3 regions of the Acetobacterium sp. K1/6 genome follow, and region 3 is predicted to be linked to each of the others. Evidence: predicted binding sites of a transcription regulator. Region 3 holds the regulator's gene; each other region holds the start of a gene.
What was found. Region 3 encodes HrcA, which represses chaperone genes, less so after heat shock. Its sites were predicted from a motif close to TGTTAGCACTCNNNNNNNNNGAGTGCTAACA; they were not measured.
Positions count from the first base shown of each region.

Region 1: htpG (molecular chaperone HtpG) is a predicted target of HrcA. The motif match lies at 3,754-3,784, and genes of this name have one in related genera.
Region 2: U2P91_RS14785 (Hsp20 family protein) is a predicted target of HrcA. The motif match lies at 4,717-4,747, and genes of this name have one in related genera.

Region 1 covers NZ_JAXQGA010000002.1:238,597-245,988, reverse strand. The annotation lists gene U2P91_RS02980 (ABC-F family ATP-binding cassette domain-containing protein) at 1-1,059, opposite strand, end outside; gene htpG (molecular chaperone HtpG) at 1,830-3,725, opposite strand; gene U2P91_RS02970 (LL-diaminopimelate aminotransferase) at 3,933-5,168, opposite strand; gene U2P91_RS02965 (diaminopimelate decarboxylase) at 5,364-6,617, opposite strand; gene U2P91_RS02960 (TrmB family transcriptional regulator) at 6,620-7,315, opposite strand.
Region 2 covers NZ_JAXQGA010000020.1:23,802-31,193, forward strand. The annotation lists gene glmS (glutamine--fructose-6-phosphate transaminase (isomerizing)) at 1-1,728, shown strand, start outside; gene ltrA (group II intron reverse transcriptase/maturase) at 2,236-3,651, shown strand; gene U2P91_RS14780 (DUF6442 family protein) at 3,744-4,046, opposite strand; gene U2P91_RS14785 (Hsp20 family protein) at 4,772-5,221, shown strand; gene U2P91_RS14790 (DEAD/DEAH box helicase) at 5,648-7,138, shown strand; gene U2P91_RS14795 (NUDIX hydrolase) at 7,210-7,392, shown strand, end outside.
Region 3 covers NZ_JAXQGA010000006.1:27,112-34,503, forward strand. The annotation lists gene U2P91_RS06760 (glutamate-5-semialdehyde dehydrogenase) at 1-421, opposite strand, end outside; gene U2P91_RS06765 (tyrosine-protein phosphatase) at 435-1,532, opposite strand; gene hemW (radical SAM family heme chaperone HemW) at 1,643-2,821, shown strand; gene hrcA (heat-inducible transcriptional repressor HrcA) at 2,971-4,005, shown strand; gene grpE (nucleotide exchange factor GrpE) at 4,014-4,577, shown strand; gene dnaK (molecular chaperone DnaK) at 4,693-6,522, shown strand; gene dnaJ (molecular chaperone DnaJ) at 7,022-7,392, shown strand, end outside.

The DNA of each region.
Region 1 (7,392 bases), on a different contig from region 3:
GGTGATGACGGTTTTCTGACCCGACTCGATTTTAAAATTCATTTTGGCTAGCAACGGGTAATCATAGCCAATCTCCAAATCCTTGACCGTTAAGGAGCGCTGGGCTGAGATGTGCAAGGAAGTCAAACGAAAATTGGGTTTTGGCACTAATTCTGGCGGCGGAATCCGATCGATTCGATCCAATTGCTTCTGCCTGCTCTTAGCCATGCTGGCGGTGGAAGCCCGAGCCTTGTTTTTGGAAATATAGTCTTCAAACTTTTTAATTTCTTTTTTCTGGGCTTCAAATTCACGAATATAGCTTTCCCGTCGCAGCCCTTTTAAGGTGATAAATTTGGTGATGTTGCCGCTGTACTTTTTGATGGTGGAAAACTCGATGTCACAGACACAGGTGGTGATCTTGTCGAGAAAATCAAAGTCATGGGAAATCACCAGAAAGGTGCCCTCATAAGCTTTTAAATAGTCGGTCAACCATTCCACATGTTCCTTGTCCAGAAAGTTAGTCGGTTCATCTAAAAGCAACACATTAGGTTCTTCCAACAGCAGCTTGGCCAAAATAACCTTGGCCCGCTGTCCCCCACTAAGCTGTTCCAGGATGCTATCCATCCCCAGTGCTGTAATCCCCAGCCCATCAGCAATTTTTAAGATCCGGCTTTCCAGTTCATAAAAACCGGAATTCTCAAGCAAACTTTGCAGGTCCGAGGCTCTGTTCATGGCCTTTTCACTGCAATCGCTGCCCATGTCTTCATAAATTTTGGTCAGCTGGATTTCTGTTTCGTAGAGCTCATGAAACGATGTTTTTAAATAGTCAAACACCGTCACATCCTGATCAATTTTAGCATGTTGATCGAGATACCCGACCTTGATCCCTTTTTGCCAGCGAATCTCCCCACCATCGGGAATAATTTCTCCGATTAGGGTATTTAAAAGGGTGGTCTTCCCCGTTCCGTTGCGCCCGACAATCCCCATATGCTCCCCTTTGAATAATTCAAAAGAAGCCTCCTGATATAAAATTTTATCACCAAACGTATGTGATAGATTAATAACGTCCAATAGTCCCATTCGTATTTCTCCTCGTTGCGAATTTTTAGCAAAAATAAAACAGAGAGCCATTTTATACTGACTCCCTGTCATTATAAAAGGCCATAACGAACATTGCGTTATGGCCTGAAAACTTTCCTGTTGATTATCGGTTTAAGCACATCAAAATAAAGCATAGCAATGTAATAAACAAATATCGTAGTACCGACAATTGTTATATCGTGTTGTGTGCCTCAAGGCGAACACGGCGATAGCCTATACGACTTGCGCGCATACAACTGATTAACAAGTAGTTGGTACGGGAGTTTGCCGTTACACTTAAAATAAGTTGCTATCCCATAAAAACGCTTAGACCGATGAGAATAAAAGTTTTAGTTTAGGCTCTAAACAATGTCTCATCGAAACTTTCATTGCCAGAGCTACTTCAATAGTTAAAATCATTTTGTTACACCTTCTGCACCTATTTTATCAAAACCGGTTGAACTTGTCAATTGACACTTAAAAAACCAGCACTGTCCTTTAAGGATGGTGCTGGTACTCTCTCAGTATAATGCTATAAGAACTTCCATAAAAATGAATACCCTAGTACCGACAATTGTTGCATCGTGTTGTTTGCATCAGAGCGGACACGGCGATAGCCTGAGTGAAGGCAACGAGCCAATCACAAGCTTGCTTGTAGTTGGCGACTGCCCGCGACTAATAAGAAATTTCTAATTTTTTATTAGTGTCCGATTCTGCAGCAAACAACTGATTAACAATTGATCGGTACGGTATCTCAATCGAACGCCTGATTACATCAGTTTGCTGATGTTTTTGGTAAAGGCTACCACGTCGTCAAGCGGCAGGCCGGCAATTAGTCGGGCCTGATTGTAAAGCAACTCGGTGTAGAGCGCAAACTGGTCATCATCTACTTCATAATAGCTTTTCAGTTTTTCATAAACCGGATGGTTTTTGTTGATTTCCAGCACTTTCTTCGCCTTCACATCACCGCCCTGAGGCATGGTGTTTAAGGTCATTTCCATTTCGATGGAAAGATCTCCTTCAGTGGAAAGATAAGCCACGTCATCTTTTAAGTGGGCCGTGGTTTTTACCTTCACGACTTCATCTCCAATCAGGTCTTTCATTTTTGCCAGAAGTTTTTCATCCACTTCAGATGTTTTTGTATCATCATCGACTTGATTTTCTTCCGGCGCTTCCAGTCCCAGATTCTGGCTGGAAACTGAACGGAATTCCTTGTCCTGATACTGTTTTAAGGTCTGGGTGACAAATTCATCAATGGTCTCGGTTAAATAGAGAATCTCATAATTTTTGTTTTTAATAATGGAAACCTGGGGCAGCTTTTCAAGCTGACTAACCGATGAACCAGTGGCATAATAAATGTATTTCTGATCTTCCGGCATCCGTTCTACGTATTCTTTAAGAGTAACCATCTTGCCTTCTTTGGATGAATAAAAGAGCAGGAAGTCCTGAAGTTTTTCCTTATCCTGTCCCCATTTGTCATAGGTTCCGACTTTGATCTGATTACCGAAAGCGGTAAAGAATTTTTCATAGGTTTCGCGTTCGTTGGCCAGCATTTTTTTGAGTTCTTCGGAAATTCGGGTATCGATTTTACGGCTGATTAAGCGTAGCTGACGATCCTGCTGAAGCATTTCCCGGGAAATATTTAATGAGATATCCTCGGAGTCCACCACCCCTTTAACAAAACTGAAGTAATCCGGCAACAGCTCACTGCATTTTTCCATAATCAGGACGCCGTTGGAATAGAGCTCGAGCCCCTTTTCATAGTCTCTGGTGTAGTAATCAAAGGGGGCCTGACCGGGGATATAAAGGATCGCTTTATAGCTCATCGCCCCTTCAATACTCAGGTGAACATGAGCCAAGGGGGCATCAAAGCCTAGTCGCTTGTCGTGGTAGAAATTGTTGTAATCCTCATCGGTCAGCTCATTTTTATTTTTTCGCCAGATCGGGATCATCGAATTCAGAACATCATCTGCCAGATAGGTTTCGTATTCCGGATTTTCACTGTCCTTGGTGTCTTCTTTGACTCGGCTCTTTTCCTCCACCATCTTAATCGGGTAACGGATGAAGTTGGAGTAATGCTCAACCAGCTGGCGAATGCGATAGGGTTCCAGATAGTCATCGTAGTTATTATCTTCCGAATTCTCTTTGAGATACAGGGTAATTTTTGAACCATGGGTGGTGCGGGTTCCGGGTTCAATGGTATAGCCATCAGCTCCTTCAGAAACCCATACAGATGACGTTTCCTCGTCAAAGGATTTGGTTTCCACCTCAACCTTGTCAGATACCATAAAGGCTGAATAGAAACCGACCCCAAACTGGCCGATAAGATCAAAATCTTCTTCCATTTCCTGATCGTCCTTAAAGTCGCTGGAACCACTTTTGGCAATGGTACCCAAGTTGTCTTCCAGTTCCGCTGCGGTCATCCCGATTCCGGTATCTTCAATGGTCAGGGTCCGGTTATCTTTGTTGGGATGAATACGGATGTAGTAGTCGTCCTTATTAAAGGTTTTATCTTTGTCTGTTAATGTTTTGTAGTAAACCTTGTCGATGGCGTCGGACGCATTTGAAATCAATTCTCTTAAAAATATTTCTTTGTTGGTGTAAATTGAATGGATCATTAAATCCATCAGACGCTTGGATTCTGATTTAAACTGCTTTTTTTCCATAACATACCTCTTCTTCATGTCGTAATCGTATTAGCACTCTTTCTTTGTGAGTGCTAACAATATTGTAAGTAACTTTATGAAAAGTGTCAACACTTTTAATGATTTTTTAAGACTAAATGGTCATCAAATTAATTAATCCTTTAAAACGATAAAAAATCAAAAAAATGCCCGGCTAATTCTCGCAGCCGGACATTTGTTATTTTGTTTTTACAACTTAAATTCGGTGGTAAAACGTCTGATCGCTTCTTGTGTGTTTTCCTTGCTGCCAAAGGCAGTCAGTCTGAAATACCCTTCACCGCTGGGACCAAAACCCACACCCGGTGTTCCAACAATGTTGACCTCACTGAGAAGTTTGTCAAAAAAGGCCCATGAGTCCATGCCTTCCGGCGTTTTTAGCCAGATATAAGGGGCATTAATCCCGCCAAAAACTTCAATTCCAGTACTGGCAACGCCTTCACGAATCATTTTGGCGTTATTCATATAATATGCTACTAGCGCTTTGATCTGCTGTTGACCAGCTTCGCTATAAACAGCTTCCGCGCCTTTTTGGATAATATAAGGAACGCCATTAAATTTGGTACAGTGTCGGCGATTCCACAGTTTATTAATTTCAACCGGTTCGCCCGCTTTGGTATAGCCCATCACTTCTTTGGGAACTACTACATAGGAGCAACGGGTTCCGGTGAAGCCAGCATTTTTGGAAAAGCTTCGGAATTCGATGGCTACCTCCTTGGCACCATCAATTTCGTAAATGCTGTGTGCCACATCGTCTTCCTGAATATAGGCTTCGTAAGCAGCATCGTATAAAATAATAGCCTGGTTGGCTTTGGCATAATCCACCCATTTTTTCAGCTCAGTTTTATTAATCGTGGTTCCGGTCGGGTTATTGGGGAAACACAGATAAATCAGATCCACCTTTTCGGTTGGCAATTGCGGCACAAAGCCATTTTCGGCGGTGCAGGGAATATAGACCATCTCGCTCCACTTACCGTCAGCACCTAACGTTCCACTGCGGCCAGCCATGACGTTACTGTCGACATAAACCGGATAAACGGGATCAGTGATCGCGATTTTAGTATCTTGACTAAATAGTTCCTGAATATTGGCAGTATCACTTTTGGAGCCGTCACTGACAAATATTTCATCAATCGCTAGATCGACACCCCGGGTTTTAAAATCAAACTCGACAATTTTTTCCAGTAGAAAATCATAGCCTTGTTCCGGACCGTAGCCCTTAAAGGTTTTTTCATCGGCCATTTCATCAACAGCGGCGTGTAGACCGGTGATGACTGCTTCAGGCAGCGGTTTGGTCACATCACCAATTCCCAGTCGAATGATGTTGGCCTCCGGATTAGCGGTTTTATAGGCTTCCACCCGTCTCGCTATTTCTGAAAAAAGGTAGGAGCCTGGTAATTTAAGATAATTTTCATTAATTAATGCCATGTTATTTTTTTCCTTTCGTTATCGTCTCTTGACTATTTAATAAAGGTCTTTTGCAAGAACCGTACCGACAAATGTTAATCTGTTGTATGCTGCAGGATCGGACAGGTCTATGACCTGTTCGCCCTGATGCAGACAACATGATGTAACATTTTTCGGTACTCCGATTTTTTTTAATATTAGCGTCACTATTTAAAACTACTTTTTCCACTTGGAAAAATCCAGGGTGGCGAAGTAATCGTCCGGGGTTTCGGCCCGACGGATCAGTTCGGTACTACCGTCTTCTTTAAGCAGCACTTCAGCAGATCGTAGCTTGCCATTGTAGTTATAGCCCATCGCAAAACCGTGGGCACCGGTGTCGTGAAGCACAACCAGGTCACCGATATCAATTTTGGGAAGTTCTCTGTCAATGGCAAACTTGTCATTGTTTTCGCATAAGCCCCCGGTGACGTCGTAGATATGATTAAGGGGGGCATCTTCCTTACCCATCACCGTGATATGATGATAGGCACCATACATGGCCGGACGCATCAGGTTGGCGGCGCAGGCGTCAAGACCAATGTATTCTTTGTGAGTATGTTTCTCATGCAGGGCGGTGGTGACCAGATGTCCAAATGGTCCCAGGACAAAGCGACCCAGTTCGGTGTAAATATCAATATCACCCATTCCGGCCGGCACCAGAATTTCTTCAAAGGCTTTTTTCACACCTCGGCCGACTTCATAAATATCGGTAGGTTGCTGATCGGGCAGGTAAGGAATCCCCACGCCTCCCGAGAGATTTATAAAGGCAATATGAGCGCCGGTTTCCTGATTCAATTCCACGGCGGTCTGGAAAAGAATTCGTGCCAGGGCCGGGTAATATTCATTGGCGATGGTATTGCTGGCTAAAAAGGCATGGATCCCGAAATGTTTAACCCCTTTACTTTTTAGAGTTGCAAATCCTTCGGTCATTTGTTCCCGGGTAAACCCGTATTTAGCGACCTGAGGGGTATCCATAATAGCGTTATCAATAACAAAGTCACCGCCGGGATTAAATCGGCAACTGATGGTTTCCGGCAATCCTGCTACCTCTTCCAAAAAGTCAATGTGGGTGATATCGTCCAGAGTAATCAAAGCGCCCAGTTTGCTGGCCAAAACAAAGTCTTCTTTCGGCGTTACATTGGAGGTAAACATAATATCCGCTCCGGAAAAACCAACCGTATCGGACATCATCAGTTCGGTATAAGATGAGCAATCTACCCCACAGCCTTCTTCTTTTAGAATTTGTAAAATAGTTGGGTTGGGGGTCGCCTTGACGGCAAAATATTCTTTGTAGCCCTTATTCCAGGAAAAGGCTTCCTGCAAGTTTCGCACATTTTCGCGAATCCCCTTTTCATCATAGAGATGGAAGGGGGTGGGGAATTCTCTTACGATTTCTTCTAATTTTTCTTTGTTTACAAAGGTCTTTTTCATCTTTAATTTCCTTTCGTCATTTCAATCAGTTTTATTTCATTTTTCATCGAGTCTTTAAATAAATCAACCAGATTCCGCTTGCGGGAATAAAGACAGGTGGAATGTTCACCGTTATTCATATCGCCGGTGAGGACATTGGTTGAATCAACAATCAGTCGAATCTGCTGGAGCGGTTGATCAGCAATATAGACAGTGGCTCCTGCCAGCGACAAGGACCCATCGGTGATGATCACCATCTTGATGTCGCGATTAATCGCTTCTTTTATATCTGGCAGTACGGTTTTTAAAACCTGACCGGGTACTGAGATGTAGATCCGCTCCTGGGCTTCCAGAATCATATTGCGCAATTTATTGAGGATGTTGCTTTCCCCTTTAATGGTAATATAGCCTTCCACCGCATCCCGTTTTGTGGGAATGGTAACAATCAGATCCTGCTTGGCTTGCTGTAGTTTTCTGATCTTATTTTCGCAGAATTCGGAAATAGCGACCGGGGTATAGCGGATGGTTGCTTCCTCGATGACATAAGCCCCGCCCTTTTCCACCAGCGACGCCAGCGATGTATAGGCGTTAGATCGTGAAATACCCGTTATCTTTGCCACCTCATAGCCATTTAAGTCACCTTCAGCAAGCAGGGTTAAATAAATCGAAGCCTCATGCCTTGTCAGTCCAAATTGTGTCAGTCGTTCAACAATATCCATCACTCCATCAGTCCTTATTTTAATAAACCATAAATTGTTGCCATAATCTGCCGATCGGAGCCGATTTAAAACTGCTA
Region 2 (7,392 bases), on a different contig from region 3:
GGAATTGCAACGCTGGAAAATGACATCATCCGGATCGAAAAGAAAAAGGGACGGCTTATAAATCTGGAAGATGCTCTGGAAAAAGCAACCCTTTCCGGCCAGGTTGGCATTGGCCATACCCGCTGGGCGACCCATGGGGTTCCTTCTGATGCCAATGCCCATCCCCATTCCAGTGTTAATCAAGAGATTGCCGTCGTGCACAATGGCATCATTGAAAATTATATGGCATTGAAGAACGAGCTTAAAGATAGGGGCCACGTGTTTGTTTCCGACACTGATACGGAAGTAGTGGCTCATTTGCTTAATGAGCTGTATACCGGGGACATTGTCAAGACGATTCAAATGGCGATGCAGCAGCTAAAGGGTTCTTATGCGTTGGGAGTTCTTTGCGCTAATGAGCCGGATAAAATTGTGGCTGTACGCAAAGATAGCCCCCTGATTGTGGGTTTGGGAGACGGCGAGAATTTTATCGCTTCTGATATTCCGGCGATTCTAAACTATACCCGGGAAGTTTATCTGCTGGATAACGGCGAAATTGCAGTGCTTACCGCCGACACTATCCAGGTAATGAATAGTGATGGTGAGATCATCGAAAAAGAAATTTTCGCCGTCGATTGGGATCCCGGAGACGCGGAAAAAGGCGGCTATGATCATTTTATGCTTAAAGAAATGGTGGAACAGCCCAAAGCCATGATGGAAACATTAATGGGCCGATGCTGTGAAAGTGGCGTAACCTTCGCCGGTCTTAAGCTAAATACCGAGATGATGAAAAACATCAACCGCATTCAGATTGTTGCCTGTGGTACGGCTTATCATGCCGGAATGGTGGGCAAATACTATTTTGAAAAATTTGCCCGGATCAGCGTGGAAACCGAGGCAGCTTCAGAATATCGTTACAAAGATCCAATCGTGGATAAAAACACTCTACTGATTGTCATCAGTCAATCCGGCGAAACCGCTGATACGCTGGCTGCTATCCGGTTGGCTAAAGAACGGGGGGCCTGGGTTTTAGCGGTGACCAATGTGGTCGGAAGTTCGATCGCCCGGGAAGCCGATGATGTGATCTATACCAATGCCGGGCCGGAAATCGCTGTGGCATCGACTAAGGCTTATGTCACTCAGGTGGGTTGCATGATGATGTTAGCCTCGTTTTTAGGAGAACTTAACGGGAAAATGGAAAAGGCAGAAGGCTCTCGGATTTGCCATGGTCTGATGATGACCCCGGGACTCATCGAAAAAGCCCTGGAAACCCAGGCCGTAATTAAAGCGTTTGCCGATAAAAATCATGAAATATATGATCTCTTTTACATGGGTAGAGGTGTTGATCTTTATACCAGCATGGAAGGTTCGCTAAAACTCAAGGAGATTTCCTATATTCATTCCGAAGCCTACGCGGCCGGCGAGCTTAAACATGGCCCCATCGCACTAATCGAGGACGGTACCATTGTTGTGGCGGTTTGCACCCAGGAAAATGTTTTTGAAAAAATGCTTAGCAATATTAAAGAAGTCAAGGCTCGAGGCGCCCATGTCCTGGCGATTGTCCAGGAAGGCCATGAAGATATTGCCACAGAGGTCGATGAGGTGTGGGTAATTCCAGAAATGGACGATGATATCACCGCCATTCCCACCATTGTTTATCTTCAACTGCTAGCCTATTATCTGGCGGTTGCCAGAGGCTGTGATGTCGATAAACCTAAAAATCTGGCTAAGAGCGTGACGGTTGAGTAAAGAAGCGATTCGTCTTTAAGAGCTTAAATTCTATAATTGAAGTTAAGTACCAGTGCAGCAAAAAAGCTGATCAGATTATTTATTAATCGGATCAGCTTTTTTAGGTGCGCCCGGCATGGGCGCAATCTAACGGGTGAAAGTCCCGAGCACGGGTAGGTAGTGCCAAGTGCATAGCTTAAGGCAAGGGTGTCCCCGGTGACGGAGAATCTGAAGGAAGCCAGCGGCAAACTTCCGGTCTGTCGAACAGAAATCACATCAGGCATGTTCAACTGGGTAAGGTTGCCTAACAAACTGAAGCCCCAAAACTACTCGGAAGTTGATGGTGTAAATGTGGCAGATAGATGGAAGGAAAGATTGCGTTCTTACCCGGGGAGATCTCACGGACGTGTGGAAACAGAGTATGAAATACGGTTGAAATAAGATTTATCGTGAGAAGTCAGCCGAAGCCATAGTACGGAGACAATCTAGATGTCGAAGGAAGGGCTGAACCAGAGGAGGTGAAGATCAATGAAGATTACTGACGGTGATAAAATAAAACACAGAAAACTTTATAATGAAGGCGATCTGCAAAAGATATCTGCGGAACAGAAAAGATATGCAGACGTGTGCGCATCACCAAAGATAATTGAAACCGAAATCACCAATACAAACGAGCAGACGGATGGAATACTGGAGAAAATTCTAACCCGGGATAATCTGAACCTGGCCTATAAGCAGGTGAAGAAAAACAAGGGTGCAGGTGGAATAGATGGCATGCAGGTAGATGAACTTCTGCCCTACCTGAAAGAAAACCGGAATGAACTCATTGAAGCCATCCGAAGTGGTAAATACAAACCCCAACCCGTCAGATGGGTAGAAATACCAAAAGAAAACGGGAAGACACGAAAATTGGGAATCCCAACCGTTGTGGATCGATTGATTCAACAGGCGATCGCTCAGGTGTTAACGCCGATATTCGAACAACAATTCTCAGACAGCAGTTACGGATTCAGACCCAAACGCAGCGCTCAGGGTGCCCTGAAACAATGCCAGCAAAATATTACCGACGGATATAAATACGTCGTCGATATGGATCTGGAAAGGTACTTTGATACCGTCAATCACAGTCGACTCATTCAGATTCTGTCTGAAACCATCAAAGATGGTCGGGTCATCTCCCTGATCCACAAATTTCTGAACGCAGGCGTCATGTCAGGTGGCGTGTTCGAGCGTAGTGAGGAAGGCGTGCCGCAGGGCGGTCCACTCAGCCCAATTCTTGGAAATATCATGCTCAATGAATGCGATAAAGAACTGGAACGTCGTGGACACCATTTTGTCCGGTATGCTGATGATCTGATGATTTTCTGCAAGAGCCGGAGAGCGGCCGAACGAACCCTTAAGAACATCGCCCCGTTTATCGAAGAGAAACTGTTTCTTCGTATTAATCGGGAGAAAACGAAAGTGTCCAACGTCGCAAAAGTGAAATTCCTCGGATACGGATTCTATATCTACCAGGAACAGGGAAGGTTGCGAGTTCACCCCCAGAGCATCGATAAGCTGAAGGATAAAATCCGACAGATTACCGGACGCAGTAATGGGATGGGAATTCAGAGACGAAAAGAAAGAATGCTGCAAATCGTGCGGGGCTGGGTCAATTATTTCAAGCTGGCGGATATGAAAAATATATTGAAACCGCTGGACAAGTGGATGAGAAGCCGAATCCGGATGGTGATCTGGAAACGCTGGAAGAAAGTAAAAACGCGCTTTACCAATCTCAAAAAGTTGGGACTGGACGAAAAACGGGCGTGGATGTGGGCAAACACAAGAAAAGGCTATTGGCGAACCGCCCATAGCCCAATCTTAATGAGAACCCTGTCTAATGATCGACTCAAGCGGGCAGGATATCCCAATTTTTATGATTATTATCTGCAAGTAACCGTGTAAACTCTGGAACCGCCGTATACCGAACGGTACGTACGGTGGTGTGGGAGGTCGGCTGATCAATTAATGGTCAGCCTCCTACCCGATTTCTTATTCTACCAGGTACTAAGGATATAATTTGCAAGTGCCGAAAGTGAGGCGACGATGCCGCCAATAGCGATAATCAGGTTACTGGTCGTTTTTTCCTGTCGATACTTGATAATAAAAGCCATCCCCAGGTATCCCCAGAACATTGCATTTAAATCACTGATCGGAAGGCCTTTAAATAGATTATAACCAAGTAATATGATAAACATACCGGTTAGACCCAGTAAACCATAATCCTGGGATTTATCAGCAGTTACCGTTTGAGTCGCTTCTGGATTTGGGGTTTCATTTAGTAATTCATCATCTTTCATTTCATACCTCCAAATTTTTATTAGTTCTAACTATATCAGATTAGAAATAGTTTGTCGAGACAAGATCATAAAAGCGCCAAGGAATATAACTTTCTCAGTGATTTATTGGCGATGATGTTGTTCTAAGTACGCTCTTTTGTCGAGTTCAGGATTTGTAATGCGGTTGTTGATATACGACTTGAATATAGAGGAATGATTACCTTAGCTCAGAATCATCCATAATTATAATTGGAAGTACTTGACCTATTTAAGAGGCGCAGTGATTGGCATGGAATGGTTTTTGTAGATTTTTGTAACCGGAGACAAGGATACGGAAAAAGAAGAAGTAAACACCGTTATTCTTACAAACGGACACCAAAACTATGCCATTTTTGTGGATCAGCTTAAAAAAACAGGGATTTGTTGTGATGACTCTTGAAGATCACCTGGCCGCGAATCCGGGAATAACCGATTCGACACTGTTGGGAAACAGGCAGGTTGTCTGGTATGAGATGCTAAATTGTTTTTGGCTCCTCAACAGTTACATTTGTAACACGTTCAAGCGATTTCACAACCGTCTGACCGTTTACGTTGAGGTCTAAAAGTCAATCAAGTAACAGCTTAAAAGAATCTTAAAGGTGCGACCATGACATCTTGACATCTTTTTTAAAAAGTGGTATAAAATAATCAAAGTTAGCACTCGTCGATAGAGAGTGCTAACAAATATAATATGTAAAGGAGTGGTTATGGTGACAGCACTGATTCCGTTTAACAGAAAAAGAAATGATTTGATGAATACCGGTTTTGAAGATTTCCAAAATATGCTAGACGACTTTTTTGCAGAGGGTTGGCCGATGAGAAGAAGCTTGGCGGGTGACACCTTCAAAATTGATTTGCAGGATAATGAAAAAGAGTACATTGTCGAAGCAGAGATGCCAGGTGTTGCTAAAAGTGACATCAATGTTTCACTTGACGAAGGAAAACTGCAAATTTCAGTTAAGAAGGAAGAGCTCAAGGAAGAAAATGAAAAGAATTATATTCATCGTGAAAGAAAGTTTTCTTCCATGACCCGGAATGTATTTCTGGTCGACGCGGCTTCTGATGACATTAAGGCTAAGCTGACAGATGGAGTTTTGACCATTACAGTGCCCAAAGCGGTAAAACAGGAACAGTCCCGATTAATTGAAATTGAATAAGGGTCGTGATGCGGTAGAAAAAGTTCTACCGCTTGTTTTGAGCAAAAAACCTCATTAGCCTGGCTGATGAGGTTTTTTGGTACAATTTGGAAGCCTTTAGTTTTTTAACGATCGTGAAATAGTTTTTTCTCCCTGGCGCATCATTCATAGGATTGAGCAGACCCAGGTCCTTATTATTTCAGTGTTGGATGGTCGTCGGAATCTGGAAGATTTATAGATGAAAAAATTAGTTTTAAAATAAAAAGCAGAGAAAAGTAATCATGTACAGTATCTTTTCTGGCTTAATCGTCTAAAGTAAGTAATAACCCTTGTAAATGCTATAAATATAGTTTATAATTAAATGTCAAGTGATCAATCAAGCTGTATCTTCTTTTTTGCGGATACAGCTTTTTAATTTGAAAAATAAAAAGAGAGTAGAAATAAAACGTGATAAATAAAAAATTTAACCAGTATAAACTCAGTGATGAGCTATTAAAAGCCATCGAAAAACTAAATTTTGAAACCCCTACCAAGGTTCAGGAAGCCGTGATTCCGATTGCTTTAGAGAAAAAAGATATTCTCTGCAAGGCTCAAACCGGCAGTGGTAAAACCGCTGCCTTTGGGATTCCGATCTGTGAGCTTTTAGATTGGGAAGAAAACAAGCCGCAGGCCCTGGTGCTGACTCCGACCCGGGAGCTGGCACTGCAGGTTCATGAAGATATTTTTAACATTGGCCGCTTCAAGCGGGTGAAGGTATCTGCCCTGTATGGAAAATCGCCGATTCGCCGTCAGGAAAAAGAACTGAAACAGAAAACCCATGTGGTAGTGGGAACCCCAGGCCGGGTCATGGATCATATTGAACGGGGAACCTTTATTACCGATGAGATTAAATATCTGGTCATCGACGAAGCCGATGAGATGCTAAATATGGGTTTTATCGATCAGGTTGAGGAGATCATCAATGAGATGCCCAAAAATCGAGTGACGATGTTGTTTTCGGCCACTCTGGAAAATGAGATTCAGCGGTTGTCAAAAAAATATATGAATGATCCCCAGATCATTGAAATTGAGGCCGAGGCCAAACGAACTGATGCCATCGAACAATTTGCTTATAAAACTGGCCATGAAGATAAACTGGATGTACTAAAAGATGTGCTGGTGGTAGAAAACCCTGACAGTTGTATTATATTTTGTAATACCCAGGAACGGGTCAATGCTATTTATAATCTTCTTGGCAAGGACAATAAGGCCTGTGAAAGGATTCACGGCGGGATGGAACAGGACGACCGCACTCTAGTTATGCAGCGCTTTAAAAAGGGCGCTTTTCGCTATCTCATTGCCACCGACGTAGCCGCCCGGGGGATTGATGTCCATGAAATTTCACTGGTCATTAATTTTGATGTGCCCTGGGAAAAAGAAACTTATGTCCACCGCATCGGACGGACGGGCCGTCGGGGTACTACCGGTAAAGCCATTACCCTGGTTTCCTCAAAAGAAGTTCGCTTGTTCCGGGACATTGAGAATTATACCGACAAAGAAATTATTGAAAAGGAATGTCCCACCCTGGCTACGGTCCATTCACTAAAACCGGCTTTTATAGAAAAGATGCAGGAGAAACCGGAGGAAAAGCTGGACAAAGCCCATGATCTGGTCAGTGAAATCACCAAGCTTCATATCAATGCCGGTAAAAAGACCAAAATGCGAGCGGTGGATATTGTCGGGACTCTTTGTAATCTGGAGGGCATGACGGCTGCGGATATCGGCGTGATCACGATTCTCGATGTATCCACCTTTGTGGAAATCCTAAATAACAAAGGCCCTCAGGTATTAAAAGAGCTGCAAACAAGGAATATTAAGGGGCGGCCTAGAAAGGTGACCCTGGCCGAAGATAAGCCGGTTACCATTGCGCGTAAGAAGCCGATTCGTCGGTTTTACTAATTAAATGATCAAGTAATTAAGTTATTAGGTTTAATAAGTGTAACACGTGAAATGATTATAGTGAGGTGTCTATGGATTATTTATCAGCCATCACAGCGTTTAAGCCCGGATCAGCCCAGGAGCAGGCTGATCAAAAAACGATGATAACCTTTATCAAAAAAAATCCGAATGTCTTGCTTCGGGAAAATAAAATTGCCCATCTGACCAGCTCAGCCTTGATTTTTAATCCAGCGCAGGATAAACTGTTAATGATT
Region 3 (7,392 bases):
CGGCATTGCCGCTTTTAAGACAAAGCGTGGAAATCTGCACAAAGGCATCGGGACGGGATTCAAAAATTACCCCAATAACGCCAATCGGACAGGTGACCTTGTAGAGATCAAGACCTTCATCCAGTTGTGTTGAGAGCTTGGTGGCCCCCAGAGGATCGGTGAGCTCGATCAGGCTGTGAATGCCCTCGATCACGTCATTGATTTTGTCAGCATCAAAGGTCAGGCGTTTAAGCAGTGGGGCGCCCAGCTTTTCCTCTTGAGAGCGTTTCATATCCGCCAGGTTGGCGGCGACAATGGCGTAGGTATTTTCTTCTAGTGCTTTGGCAATGGCAAGTAAACCAGCGTTTCGTGTTTTGGTATCGGTAGCGGCCAGTAAAATGCCGGCTTCCCGGGCAATTTTGCCCAATTGTTCCATTTGCATTGGCGTTTCCTCCTTATTTCGCTAATAAATTATCACGGATCTTTTTAAAATCTTTCTCCCGTAAATCGGTTTTTTCCATTAAATAGGTTTCAACATTTCCAAAATGAGTGTTGACATAATCCATCGAAGTCTTTAGCCAATCCGGCTTGACACCGTAAAATTCCCAGAGGTGATAATTCTCGATGCCTAATTCCTCGGACATGATATTGCCCAGGAGGTTATAGCTTTCGTCGAAGGTCAGGTTGGTAAGGGTGTAATCAGAAAGGATCACATCCTCTTTTACGCCTAAAATGCTTAAAATCAGATAAGTCATAAAACCGGTGCGGTCCTTGCCGTTGGTGCAATGGTAAAGAATGGGGGATTCAGAAGGTTCAGTTAAATACTTAAGCACCTCGGCGAAGCGTTGGGCCCGATCTTCGGTCTGGAGCTTATAGATACGACGCATAAAGGCATCCACCATGCCCGGCTGGGTAAAATCTTTGTGATCCAGTCCCATATCATCGCCGGAGAAAATTGGCAACAGGTGATACTCGGCTGTTTTGGGCAGGCGGTCAACCTGTCGTTCGGCTTTGGATTTGTTTCTAAAATCAAAGACATGTTTGAGTCGCAGCGCGGCAAAATAAGACACATCTTTATCGGACAGATGGGCCAGTTCTTCACTGCGGATAACCTTTCGCCATTTTATCTTTCGGCCGTCCATTCCGGTATAGCCGCCGATATCCCGAATATTAATCGAGTTTTCGAGTTGGATCAGACGTTTGCCGAGCTGGGTTTCGTCACAGAAGATGAGGTTATTTTCATCTTTGAAGTTATATAGGATTCGTCCGTTTGGCGCAATCAGACCCGGATAGGCGTTTTTTTCCTGATCGGCTTTTGGGGCAGGATGAACCTCTGCCGGGAGAATTGTTTTAAGTTGCTCTGGATCGATGCGTGCCGCGGTTTGCTGGTTTGCCGCTTTAGAACCTGCGGCCTTGATCGCTTTAGAGGCAGGCTGAGCGGTAGTGATGGTTTTTGACGACTTCTTTTTGTCAAGCAGTTTTCGTACCAGAAAATAGGCTGGAACGATTGCAGCTGCGCCGGCAATGATGGCAATGGTGGTTACTTTTTTCATTGATGATTTCCTTTCTGTGACTTCGTTTAGTTTCTAATTATAGGTAATGACTATGTTATAATTATAGCATAAATCAAAGAAAAAAAGTCTTTAAAATGCGAGGAGAATGAATGAATACCACAAAAACTAAGGCGTTAGGTAGTCAACCCAAAAATACACTAGGTATTTATTGCCATATCCCTTTTTGCAAAAAAAAATGTGCCTATTGTGATTTTACTTCTCTTTCCGCCCAGAGCGAGGAGCGGATTGGGGAGTATTTTGATGCACTGGAAAAGGAAATAAGACGTCACAAGGAAATCAATGGTGTTTTACCGGCTGTGGACACCATCTATTTGGGGGGCGGTACCCCATCGTCGATTGCACCCGGTTATATTGAAAAAACATTGTCTCTTATAAAGGAAGTCTTTGTAATTGAGGATACGGCGGAAATCACCATTGAAATTAATCCGGGAACCTTAACAGAAGAGAAGGCCAGCCGCTATAAGAAAGCGGGGATCAATCGGATCAGTATGGGTCTGCAGGCCTGGCAGGACTTTCTGCTTCAAATCCTCGGTCGGATTCACAGCCAGTCGGATTTTATTAAATCGATGGAAATTTTAAAAAACGTCGGTTTTTCAAACATCAGCGTCGATGTGATGGTCGGTTTACCGGGTCAGAAACGATCGGATGTGATGGCGACACTGATCGCGCTGATGTCTTTTGCGCCCACCCATCTGTCGTGCTACAGCTTAATTTTAGAGCCGGGTACCCCGATGGCCAATTGGGTCGCAGCGGGGCAGCTAAATTTGCCCGATGAAGATGAAGAGCGGGAAATGCACTGGGCAGTCGATGCGTTTCTAAAAGAGCAGGGTTATGACCATTATGAGATTTCCAGTTACTGTAAGCCCGGCTATCAAAGCCGCCACAACATTAAATATTGGGAACTGGTGCCCTATCTGGGCTTTGGTCTGGGTGCCCATGGTTATTTTAATAGTCGGCGCTATGGTAACACCAATGCACTAAGTCAGTATATCGATGTCATCAAGGCCGGAGAATCCCCAGCAACATTAGAAGCTGAGATGACGCCCCGGGAAATGATGAGTGAGTGGATGTTTTTAGGTTTGCGTAAGCTTTGCGGCATTCGGGATAGTGATTTTTTTGCCCGTTTTGGCCAAAGTTATTGGGATCGATATGGTGAGGTCATAAAGCCGCTGATTGCTGATGGTTTGCTTAATTGGGATGGGTCATTTTTAAAGCTGACACCAAAAGGACAGGATTTTGGAAACCAGGTATTTATGGCTTTTCTATAGATGAAATCAGATCAAAAAAATATCTTAAGAAAACTTTAAAAGGTGAGCAAGCTATTATAGAAACTAGTTGACAATGTAGGGGGTAGGATGTTATATTTAACTCAGATGTTAGCACTCGATTATTGTGAGTGCTAATAACGAGGTGAATCATGGAACTTAACGCACGTAAAAAGAAAATACTTGAAGTGATCATCCGTGATTATATTAATACGGCCGAGCCGGTTGGCTCCCGGACCCTTTCAAAAAGATGTAACCTGGGTATCAGCCCGGCCACCATCCGAAATGAAATGGCAGATCTTGAAGAGTTAGGTTTTTTAGTTCAACCCCATACCTCTTCGGGACGGATTCCGACCCAGCAGGCGTATCGTTATTATGTGGATGAAATCATGGAGATTCAGAAACTTGAGAAGATGATCCGAACGGATATTCATCGGGGTTTTCTGGATCATACCACTGAACTGGGGCTGACGATGTCCCATACGGCGCAGGTTCTGTCTCAGCTAACCAATTACACAGCAGTGGTTCTGGCACCTCGGGTTACAAATTTTAACTGTAAGCATGTTCAGATTGTTTCATTAATTAAAAACAGGGTACTTATGGTAGTAGTGACCCAGGAGGGGATGGCCAAAAATATTGAGGTAACCCTTTCTCAGGAGGTAGACGCGATTCTGGCGCTAAAGCTTTCCAATGTGATTAATGGCTTTCTGAAAAACACCATTCTCAGTGACATGAGTTCGGAGCTTATTGATCAGATCCAGGAATTGTCACCAGCCGAGAGTAAGCTGATTCACGAAATTATCCCCCAACTTAAAAAAGTCTTGATGGAGGATGACTCGGAAGTTCACTCCACGGGGTTAACGAACCTTTTCAATTATCCGGAATTCAGTGATGTGAATAAGATTAAACAACTGATCAATATTGTTCAGGAAAAACAGGTGTTGTCGGAAATGATGACATCGAAAGACGGCAACCAGATCATCCGCATTAAAATAGGCAGTGAAAATGACAATGAAAACCTTAAGGATTTTAGCATCATTACCTCCACCTATGAACTGGATGGCGAGATGATGGGGGCCTTTGGCGTGATTGGGCCGACTCGGATGAACTATGACAATGTCTCATCGGTTCTCAATTACATACGTAATGAGTTAAATTTACATATCTCAAATTTATTAATGAAATAGGTGATTAAATGATAAAAGAAGAGGAAATCCAAACCATCGAAGAAAATGAACAAACGCTAAAAGAAGCTGACGCGGTAACCGACGAGGAATTAACAGATGACATTGACGAAACAGCATCGCCGGAAGAGGTATTAGAGAGTGTAAAGGAGGATGAGGCTGTATTGAATCGCTTGGTTCGACTTCAGGCTGATTTTGAGAACTTCAAAAAGCGAAGTCAAAAAGAAAAAACAGAAATGTATCAGTTCGCATCAGAAAACTTTGCTACCAAGCTGTTGCCAGTAATGGACAATCTGGAGCGGGCGCAAGCCGCCCTAACCGATGCCAGTGAGGAAGCCAAGGGCTATATTGACGGATTGGAAATGGTTTTTAAACAACTTAAGGATGTGCTCAAAGAAGAAGGTCTGGAAGAAATTGTTTGTGAAGGTCCCTTTGATCCAAATCTCCACCACGGTGTGGCGGTCGGTACAGATGAGCAAAAGGAAGACCAGGATATTATTGATGTTTTCCAAAAAGGTTACAAATTCAAGGGTAAGGTGATCCGACCAGCGATGGTTAAGGTTTGTAGCAAATAATATTAATTAAGACATAACCCGTCTAAAGTTGAAAATCTGCTGGTGGAAAGCACCAGTACTGAATTTTCATTTTAATAGAATAAACTTAAAAGCAAAATTACAGGAGGAAATAGATATGAGTAAAGAAAAAATTATCGGGATTGACTTAGGGACCACAAATTCGTGTGTTGCCGTTTTAGAAGGCGGTGAAGCCGTCGTTATCCCTAACGCAGAAGGAAACAGAACGACCCCATCGGTTGTTGCTTTTGCCAAAGATGGCGAACGATTAGTTGGACAGGTTGCCAAACGACAAGCCGTTACGAATCCGGACCGCACTATTTCATCAATTAAACGCGATATGGGCACCGATAAAAAAGTAACAGTTGATGATAAAAGTTATACCCCTCAGGAAATTTCAGCGATGATTCTGCAAAAATTAAAAGCAGATGCTGAAGCTTATCTGGGAGAAACGGTTACAAAAGCAGTTATTACGGTACCAGCGTACTTCAGTGATGCCCAAAGACAAGCGACCAAAGATGCTGGTCGGATTGCCGGGCTGGAAGTTTTAAGAATTATCAATGAACCAACTGCAGCCGCTTTAGCCTATGGCTTAGACAAAGATGCCAATGATAAGATCATGGTTTATGACCTTGGGGGCGGAACCTTTGATGTATCAATTCTGGAACTTGGCGATGGCGTTTTCGAAGTTAAATCAACCAATGGGAATAATCATTTAGGTGGTGATGACTTTGACCAGAAAATCATCGATTGGATGGCAGCAGAGTTTAAGAAAACCCACGGACTGGATCTTAAAAATGATAAAATGGCCCTTCAGAGACTTAAAGAAGCGGCTGAAAAAGCTAAAATCGAATTATCAACGGTTATGAAATCAGACATTAATTTACCATTTATTACGGCAACGGCAGAAGGTCCACAGCATTTGGAATTATCGCTGACCCGCGCTAAATTTGATGAATTAACTTCTGACCTGGTGAAGAGTACCATCGGACCAGTTGAAAAAGCCATGAAGGATGCCGGTCTTTCCAAGAATGAGTTGGACAAGGTAATCCTGGTTGGTGGTTCCACAAGAACACCGGCAGTACAGGATGCAGTTAAAAATATTACCGGTGAAGATGCGTATAAAGGAATTAATCCGGATGAATGTGTTGCGATTGGAGCAGCGATCCAGGCTGGTGTATTAGCTGGTGAAGTCCATGATGTATTACTCCTTGATGTAACGCCATTATCACTGGGGATTGAAACCCTGGGCGGTGTATTTACCCGATTAATCGACCGTAATACCACCATCCCAACCAAGAGAAGTCAGACCTTCTCGACCGCAGCTGATAATCAGACCGCTGTTGATATCCATGTTTTACAAGGTGAACGCGAAATGTCCAAGGATAATAAAACCTTGGGTCGATTCCAATTAACAGGTATTCCATCCGCACGTCGTGGTATTCCACAAATCGAGGTAACCTTTGATATTGATGCCAATGGGATTGTTAATGTATCTGCTAAGGATATGGGAACCGGGAAGTCTCAGAACGTCGTGATTAAATCCACCACGAATATGAGTGATGATGAGATTGATAAAGCCGTTAAAGAGGCAGAACAACATGCTGAAGAAGATAAACGCGTTAAAGCTTTAATCGAAGCGAAAAACGTTGCTGATTCCACCCTTTACCAGACCGAACAGTCATTAAAAGAAATGGAAGGCAAGATTTCAGAAGAAGATAAGGCCAAGGTTGAAGCAGCCATGGCAGAACTAAAAACAGCCAGCGAAGGCGAAGATGTGGAAGCCATTACCAAGGCTACCGAAGCTTTAAATGAAGCCTTCTATCCACTGGCTCAGAAAATGTATGAAGAAGCAGCAGCCCAACAGGCCCCAGACGAGCAAGAATCGTCTGATCAAGGTGATGATGATGATGTTGTCGATGCTGAATATGAGGAAGTAAAAGAGTAAGATTTGCCTGTAACCGGCAATAACCAGTGGCAGCCAAGGCTGCCACTCTTTTTCGTGGAGGCAACGAGCCATGTGGGAGCTTGCTCACATTTGGCGACTGCCCGCGAACGGCTCAAAACGCGGGTGAGCGTTTTGAAAAGTTTCGTGGAGGCAACGAGCCATGTGGGTTTGGTGTGCCGTACCGACAATTGTTACATCATGTTGTACGCATCGGAGCGGACACGGCATCGCCTGTCCGATTCTGCGCGCAGGCAACGAGCCAATCACAAGCTTGCTTGTAGTTGGCGACTGCCCGCGACCAATGCGAAAGGAGCAAAGCGGATTTCGCATGGCGCGGCGAACAACAGATTAACAATTGGTCGGTACTAATATTAAGGTTTGTTTCCAACTTTTGGGAATACCACGCTCTACGAAAAAAGGCTTTGACACGTTGCTTCAAAAAGGTATAATTAGTAGTTGGTTAGTTGGTGTTTAGGATTCAAAAGAGGTGAGAGTATTTATGAGTGAAAAAAGAGATTACTATGAGGTGCTTGGGGTCGGTAAAGATTCCAGCCCGGATGAGATAAAAAAAGCCTATCGAAAAAAGGCCATGGAGTTCCATCCGGATAAGAATCCGGGGGATAGTGTTGCTGAAGAAAAATTCAAAGAAGCGAATGAAGCCTATGAAATTTTAAGCGACGAGGAAAAAAAATCTCGTTATGATCAATATGGTCATGCAGGGGTTGACCCCAGTGCCGGCGGTTACGGCGGCGGTGGTTATAGTGGCGGTGGCTTTGGCGGTTTTGAAGATATCTTTGGCGATATTTTCAGTGCCTTTGGCGGCGGCGGCGGATTTAGTGGCAGTCGGGGCGGTCGTCGTTCCAACCGTGG